DNA from 2 places in the Providencia stuartii genome. Region 2 is predicted to be linked to the other one. Evidence: predicted binding sites of a transcription regulator. Region 2 holds the regulator's gene; the other holds the start of a gene.
What was found. Region 2 encodes Fur, which represses iron uptake genes when iron is present. Its sites were predicted from a motif close to ATAATAATGAGAACNACTATCAA; they were not measured.
Positions count from the first base shown of each region.

Region 1: ftnA (non-heme ferritin) is a predicted target of Fur. The motif match lies at 2,202-2,224, and genes of this name have one in related genera.

Region 1 covers NZ_CP119546.1:2,128,873-2,133,091, forward strand. The annotation lists gene pabB (aminodeoxychorismate synthase component 1) at 1-784, opposite strand, end outside; gene P2E05_RS09270 (YoaH family protein) at 938-1,111, shown strand; gene yebF (protein YebF) at 1,301-1,666, shown strand; gene P2E05_RS09280 (DNA polymerase III subunit theta) at 1,742-1,972, opposite strand; gene ftnA (non-heme ferritin) at 2,351-2,854, shown strand; gene copC (copper homeostasis periplasmic binding protein CopC) at 3,041-3,427, shown strand; gene copD (copper homeostasis membrane protein CopD) at 3,430-4,219, shown strand, end outside.
Region 2 covers NZ_CP119546.1:3,140,361-3,144,579, forward strand. The annotation lists gene ybfE (LexA regulated protein) at 15-308, shown strand; gene fldA (flavodoxin FldA) at 454-981, shown strand; gene fur (ferric iron uptake transcriptional regulator) at 1,150-1,599, shown strand; gene P2E05_RS13985 (beta-N-acetylhexosaminidase) at 2,149-4,219, opposite strand, start outside.

The sequences.
Region 1 (4,219 bases), 1.0 Mb from region 2:
CCTGCAAAAGAATAAAACGTTCAGGTGAAATGCTTATCACTGCATTATCAGGTAGGCGTATAAAGGAAGAAAAGGGCGCTCGGTTTGATTGAGTGAGTGATAAAAAAGCATCCCATTCATTGCCTTTATAGGTGGCATCAAAACGCTGTGCTAGGTTGATTTGATAACAATCACCATTGCGCAGGTATTCATGTATTTGTTGTATTTTTTGCTGATATTGCTCTTGTGTCATGTTTGAATGCCATGCGCTAGTGAGCGTAAATTGCGTTTTGCGTGGTGCTTTTTGCTTTTTTAGCCAATTAAGACGTTCATGTACATCGGAGTAACTCAATAATGTGACCGTTTTTTCTTGATTATCGACAATCAAAGCCCATTCATATATACCGACGGCCATATCGGGAAAGTGCAGGTCAACATGGGCTATTTGTGGCATTTTTTCAATACGTCGACCGAGATCGTAGCTCCAAATACCTAAAGCCCCTCCTGTAAAAGGGAGCGAATCGTCACGAGCGTGTTTAGGTGTGAATTGTTCAATGGATTGTTGGAGTAATTTAAACGGGTCGTCACTCGAAACTTCGACAGTTTGTAAGTGGGTTTTGGTCGTTTTATCCCCCTCGGTGATGAGCGTTGCAATAGGATCAGCAACGATAATATCGTATCGATTATGTGGATGATCCGCATTGCCTGAATGCAGGAGCATGGACCAAGGTTGATGAGCTAGTGGAGCAAAGTAATCAATAGCTGCATCAGGATGATAAGGAAGTTGTATTTTATTGATAACCATTTGTCTATACTAATCTAAAAATCCACAAAAAGAATTACTGTCCAGATTAGCATATATCTTATCTTAAACAGCTAACAGCTGTTAAAATTAGGCTAAAATTTTTTATTTTCACCTAAATCACTTAATGATTAACCAGTAAGAAGAGAGGTAAAGATGTTTTCAGGCATGCCTGCACTCAATCATCAAGAACAACAGGAAGCTGTTGAACGCATTCATCAACTAATGGCAGATGGAATGAGCAGTGGGGAAGCGATCGCACTGGTCGCACAAGAAATTCGTGAGAAGCATAAAGATAAAGAGCAGATTCATGCTCGGTTTGAAGAATAAAATAAATATGAGTAAAACAAACTATTAACATTTATGCTAAAATCTGATACATATTAGTTAAGTCATACCATTTCTGGCAGTTTATAAATATTTCGACTATTTTAGTTAGATGAGATAAATGTCGTAAAAAATTAACTATGGTCACTGAACTAATTTGTTACCTAACATTTTATAGGGATCGGAGGAAGCATGAAGGCTGGAAAAAAAATCGGTTTTGCTTTAGGTAGCTGTGCATTGTTGTTCAGTTCAATTGCATTCAGCGCTAATCAAGAAGAAGGCAAAGCAGCCCCCTTTATTAGCTGTGAAAAATTAGCAGAGCCTCAAATCGCTGCACAAGTTAAAAATGATTTTATGAACAATCGTCTACCTCGTTGGGGAGATGAAAAGGCATTGGTGGGTAAAAAAGCAGTTGCTTGGGTGAATAATCAAGAAGTGACTAAAACGGCGACAGGTTATCAAGTGCCGTTAACGGTAAGAGGATCTAAACAGGATTTACATTATAACGTGGTAGTTGATTGTGAAAAATCCACGATCACTTATAACTCTACAAAATAATCCTCAATATATTATTTAAGTATTGATAGGAAAGGGAGGCATTTAGCTTCCCTTTTTTATGACGCTTGATAACGTCTAACGATTTTTAGGCTCGTATGGAAGACGAGAAAAATGTTGTGAGAGTTGACGATAGTGGATCAACCTTTCCCTAAAATAGTTTCGAAGATGTTCAGGTTGTTCTTGTTCAACGGCTTCTGCAATGACGGCGATATTATAACGCTCTTTAAAGGCAACTCCGGAAGCTTGAAGATCTACGTTGATTTTATCCATTTCGTCTTTAGGTAATAATGCAAGATTATAGCTCATATCCACTCTCAATCACTTCATTGTAGAGAGGATAGTGTAGCAATTTATGGATAAAAATCACTAGATTCATGATGTTTGAAGAGATATAAATAATTTAATACTTTTTATAAAAAAGAGAATTTTGCATATAAAACACGTAATAAATTAATCAATAACCATAATGATATAATGTGTTTTTAAATAAGAATAATTCTTGTTCCTCATGAGAAATAATGAAATGACATGAATAAAGATAATGAGATTGATTATTGTTAATCTTACGTAAAGTTATTAATTATCAGTAGATTATATTTTTATGTTTTATTATTGTTTTAGGGTTTTAATTATTTTTATTATATGCATAATAATGGAATTAATCTTAACAGCTAAGGAAAGAATATGTTAACAAATGATATGATCAATAAATTGAATGAGCAGTTAAATCTTGAGTTTTATTCTGCTAATTTATATTTACAAATGAGTGCATGGTGTAGCGATAAAGGCTTTGAAGGTGCTGCGGCGTTTTTAAAAGCGCATTCTCAAGAAGAAATGGAACATATGCAGCGTTTATTTGACTACTTAAGTGATACAGGTGCATTACCGAAGTTAGGTCAAATTGCAGCTCCACCGGTTGATTTCAAATCTATTGCTGATGTATTTACACAAACTTATCAGCACGAACAGCAGATTACAGCAGAAATTAATAAGTTGGCGCATTTAGCGATGACTACGCAAGATTATTCTACGTTTAATTTCTTACAGTGGTATGTTGCAGAGCAGCATGAAGAAGAGAAATTATTTAAATCCATTCTGGATAAACTGGATATGGTGGGTGAAAGTGGCAAAGCGCTATTCTTATTGGATAAAGATCTAAAAAATATGTCTGCCGCTGCACACGTTTAATATAAAACATCAATAGGCTTATGAATCGTAGTGATTAATTTCAACATTCATGAGCCTTTTTCTTTTCATTTTGTGTCAATAATCACACCTTAAACAGCTAAATCGATTTTTTTGGCGATAAAGCGTATTTCTTCCGTATAATGGTTGGCAATAAATCTAAATTCACCTGCAAATTAAGGGGTTACTATGCCAATCTATCAACTCAAATCATCGTGGCGCAAATTAAGTGCGGTTGCTGTACTGTTTTTAGGCATGTCATTTCAACAGGCATTTGCGCATGCGCATTTAAAAGATCAACTTCCAGCAGAGGGCGCTTCAGTAGAACAAGCTCCAGAGTCAATTACCCTAAACTTCTCTGAAGGTATTGAGATCAACTTTACTAAGGTAAAAGTGACGGGGCCTGATAATAGTGTAGTGAAAACAGGTAAACCGGCATTAGACCCAAGTAATGATACCAAGGTTATCGTACCTATCGAAAGCAACCTTGCGACCGGTAAGTATGATGTTAATTGGAGTGTTGTTTCTGTCGATGGACATAAAACAAAGGGTGAATATAGCTTTACTGTGAAATAATCATGTCTCTAGAGGCATTTTATACAGTCATACGCTTTTCCCATTTTGTCGCTGCGATGTTGATGTGTGGTATGTCAATATTCGCGGCTGTTCTCAGTGTTGGCGCTTTTCGTCAGGTTCTTCGTCAGCTCCTTAATCGTGCGATTATCTTTAGTGCAGTCATCACGGCACTTACTGCTTTTGCGTGGATGTCTGCTCAAGCTGGGTTAATGGGAGATGGCTGGGAAGATACACTTGATATTGATATTTGGAAGAGCGTTTTTAGTACAACATTCGGTCAAGTATGGCGTTGGGAATTACTCTTTTCCTTAATGACGCTTGTCGTTGTTTTTATTCGTTCACAAAATCTTCGTTTATACCTGCTGTTAATACTTTCGATTATTCTACTCGGATTACATGCTCTTATTGGTCATGCAGCGATGCATGATGGTTTAATAGGGGGCCTACATCGTTTGAATCAATTCATTCATCTTATCAGCTCAGCCTATTGGTTTGGTGGTTTGTGGCCATTCCTGATTTGCATTCAATTTTTACGTGATAAAAATGAATTAGCTACAGGCTTAGATAAGCAAATATTTGTTAGTTTGATTCGTTTCTCACGTGCAGGACATGTTGCTGTGGTATTGGTATTAATGACAGGGATCATGAGTTCGATAACATTATTGCCAAATTGGCCGTTAAGCTATTCTGGCTCAGAATATCAATCTTGGCTTTGGTTAAAAATTGGTTTAGTCGCGTTAATGGTCCTACTCGCCTTGATTAATCGTTATATACTGGTGCCGACGATCAAAA
Region 2 (4,219 bases):
AGCATTAAAAAAATATGGCAAAAGAACAAACTGATCGCACTACCCTTGATTTGTTCGCTGAGGAACGCAGGCCTGGGCGACCTAAAACAAGTCCGCTATCGCGGGATGAACAATTAAGAATTAACAAACGAAACCAACTTAAGCGTGATAAGGTCAAAGGACTACGCCGCGTCGAATTAAAACTCAATGAAGATGCAGTGGCCATATTGAATCAATTGGCTGATGAAAAAAACATGAGCCGTAGTGAGCTAATAGAAGAAATGTTGATGTCACAACTAGCACTGGTCTACGAGCCTTCTGGTGAATGATTTCCTCTTCTAAATCACACAAATTCGACAGATTTATTCACGCTTTTTCGCCAAAATAGGGCCAAAATTCTCGTTATTTTAGTTCAAATTTAGCCCTATCTGGCTTGAACAAACCAGATTGGAAAAACAAGAGGTTATTCACTTTATGGCAGTCATAGGCATTTTCTTCGGTAGTGACACTGGTAATACAGAAAATATTGCCAAGATGATCCAAAAGAGATTAGGCAGTGAGAACGCGGAAGTTCATGATATTGCTAAATGCAGCAAAGAAGATATTGAAGCATTCGATATTCTACTTCTCGGTATCCCAACTTGGTATTACGGCGAAGCTCAATGTGATTGGGATGACTTTTTCCCAACCCTCGAAGAAATTGATTTTGATGGCAAACTTGTCGCGCTATTTGGCTGTGGTGACCAAGAAGACTACGCAGAATACTTCTGTGATGCAATGGGGACCATTCGCGATATTATTGAACCACGTGGCGCTGTCATTGTCGGTCATTGGCCTACAGATGGCTACCATTTTGAAGTGTCTAAAGGTATGGCAGATGATAATCACTTTATCGGCCTTGCTATTGATGAAGACCGCCAGCCTGAGCTGACTGAAGAACGCGTTGATGCATGGGTACAACAAATTTCAGAAGAGATGTCTCTAGCCGAAATTTTGGGCTAAGCTGACGATAGAAATAAAATGAAACTATTATAATAATGAGACAGAGCATGGTTTCTATTTTTTATTTCCATGCCTATAATTGTAAATCAGTTTCGATGACAACTGAGCTTATGTTAAAAATGTCTCATTATTGTTAAATTTATGATTTAAGATACAGGACAAACCCGCATGACAGACAACAACAAAGCATTGAAGAATGCTGGACTCAAAGTCACTCTTCCAAGATTAAAGATATTGGAAGTACTTCAGGAGCCTGAGTGCCATCACGTCAGTGCGGAAGATCTCTATAAAAAACTCATTGATATGGGCGAAGAGATCGGTCTGGCTACGGTATACCGCGTATTGAACCAATTTGATGATGCTGGCATTGTCACACGTCATAACTTTGAAGGCGGTAAATCCGTTTTTGAACTGACTCAACAGCACCACCACGATCATCTGATTTGTTTAGATTGTGGTAAAGTTATCGAATTCTCTGATAAATCCATTGAAGAACGTCAGACCAATATTGCTGCACGCCATGGTATTAAACTCTCTAACCACAGCTTGTACCTATATGGTCACTGTGCTGATGGCGATTGCCGCGAAAATGCGGATGCTCACGAAGCAAAAGAGTAATTTAATGGTTGAAAAACCATTAACATAATTCATAAAAAGGAACGTATTTAGCTCCTTATATATACTGATAAACCTCATGAATCACATGGGGTTTTCTTTTGTTTATCGCTAAATACTGACGCATGTCTTGCGTCAGCTTGCCTTATTTATCAAGAAAAACATCCTGAGTCATCATCTCTCCCATCCTTCTATTTTCCAATCATCGATCTCATGACAAAACAGACGTTAATCAAACAGTCGCATCATTATATTGTATCTATAAACTCAGCTAACTATAAATAGCTAACAGTTTACGATGAACCTGATGCTGCGATTGTCAGGGAAAGGTGTATTAGAAAAGATAAAGCACCTAAGTGCCAATGACGAGATTACTGAGTCTCCTCAAAATACATGTCGTCTGGATATAGAAAAAAGCGGTGTCTATTGAAGCTGAAAGCGTTAATTTCTTGGCAATCATCATCTATTAAACATACACGAGTACTGTAATAGGCGGTTAAACCTAGCATTTAAAAAGGTGGTACGCTCTGGCACCACCCTCATAGTCTCTCGTTATTTTTGCACCACCGTTTCTACACGACTTGTTCTTGTTCCAGCTGGGTTTTTGGCTCGTACTTTTACATTACCCTTAACCTTTGGAGGCTTTTGTGCTGAATACGTTTGCCAATGGTCGCTATCTGCTAAAGCATATTCAATCACTAAACCTGGATAACTGATATTGGCGAGTAAAAGGCCATTTTCAATTTTCGCACCAGGCACAGGGATACGATAAGCCACCCCTGCTCTATCTAGACGGGGTAACTCTTTCATACCAACGAGACTCGCAAAACGGCTCCAATCATCTGCCAGTTTTTGCTGTGAAACATAATTGGTTTTACCGCCGATATATTCACGACCTATTTGGTACTGATTTTCCCATTGCGCTTTATGCCATGCCCTTTCAGCTAAAGGCAGGATGCGAGGAAATAGCATGTATTCCGCCTTATCATCCGTCCTTACAGCTTCGCTCCATAGTTGTCCAGAAAGACCATAGACACCTGGCCATGGCTTATCACTTTTCGCACTAAATGAGTTACCATCCCTATCAACGGAAGTTTCCGCATTTTGTGGTAAATTATCAGGCGCAAAAGAAAAGATTTTTTGTTCGTCACTCGCTCGGGTCGCCCAGTAATAGCCACTTTCATTTGGATTGACTTCATAAGGCATATCTAAATACACATAGTCAGGGTTCGAAATGACCACTTGATAACCTTTATTAGCCCAATCATTCGCCGAATCGAATCCTCCCCAATACAGTGTATCCCAGAAGTTAACCCTGACATTATCCGTTGCAAAATCGTTTGCACTAGAAGCATCTTTCAAACCATCCTGCCAAGCTTGCATTGTTGTCACCCCTTTTTGCTGTAAACTTTCACTCACTTGTTTAGCAAAATGGCTGGAGAGATGATCAAAGTCACTCACATCACCTCGCTTGATCAATGCCTGACACGCTTCCGATTTCGCCCATGGCTTATCTTCTATTTGTTTATCGATTATGCCTTTGCCCGGTTCGATATTGCCTGCTTTATCTTGGAAACCCGCACCTAAACGAATATTTTTCGCTTCATCACCACCAAAGTGCCATGTTTTTAATGGAACCCCCGCCTCCTTGTGCATTTGCATAACCTCACTGACCACTTTATTAACAAAGTTTTTAGAGGAATCTAAACAAGGATTTAAATAACTGCGTTTATCGTAGAATTGGACAGAGGTTGTTACTGATGTATCCGATGGATCAACTAAGCGGTATTCACTCGCGGCAGCCTCATTGCCAGCCGCTTTTAATTTGTTATAACGAGCTTCCATTGAAACAACGGCGGCACGGGCATGTGCAGGCATATCTATTTCAGGGATGACCTCAATATTACGATCTTTGGCATAGCGTAAAATGTCAATATAGTCATCACGGGTAAAATAGCCGCTTCCCATATTATTATTCTCTGCCCCCGATCCTAACTGCGGTAATAAACACGTTTGTTCATCCAAATCATGACAGCGTTGGCTTCCCACCTCTGTAAGCTCAGGTAACCCCGGAATTTCAATTCGCCATCCTTCATCATCGGTTAAGTGAAAGTGGAATTTATTTAATTTATAACGAGACATTTGGTCAATTAAACGTTTAACCATCTGTTTACTATGGAAGTTTCTTCCTACATCTAAAAATACTCCTCGATAATCCATACGAGGTTTATCTTTCACAATCATTGTCGCCACACTAGGCTTATCGGCTTCTGTTACGGCAGAAAGCAGTGATTGCATACCATAGAATAAGCCGACATGGTCATAACCAATAATTTCAGCCTGTTGTGGTGTGATCACTAACTCATATGCACCACTGACTTGATTCTCTGGCGCGAACTGTCTAGGTGCGATCTTCCCGAGTATAGGGAATCCCTGAACATTCTGTTTTAATTTGACCTGTTGTAAATGCTCATTAATGACAGCTAATTCTCCCTGAGTCAGGCCATCAAGTTGTAATTTAACACCGTTGGAAAGATCCGCATTCCCTTCTTGTATCTTAATATCGAGTGGCGTCGGTAAGATTTGTCCTCGTAACTGTTGCTCAGATAATGTTTGCAAAGAA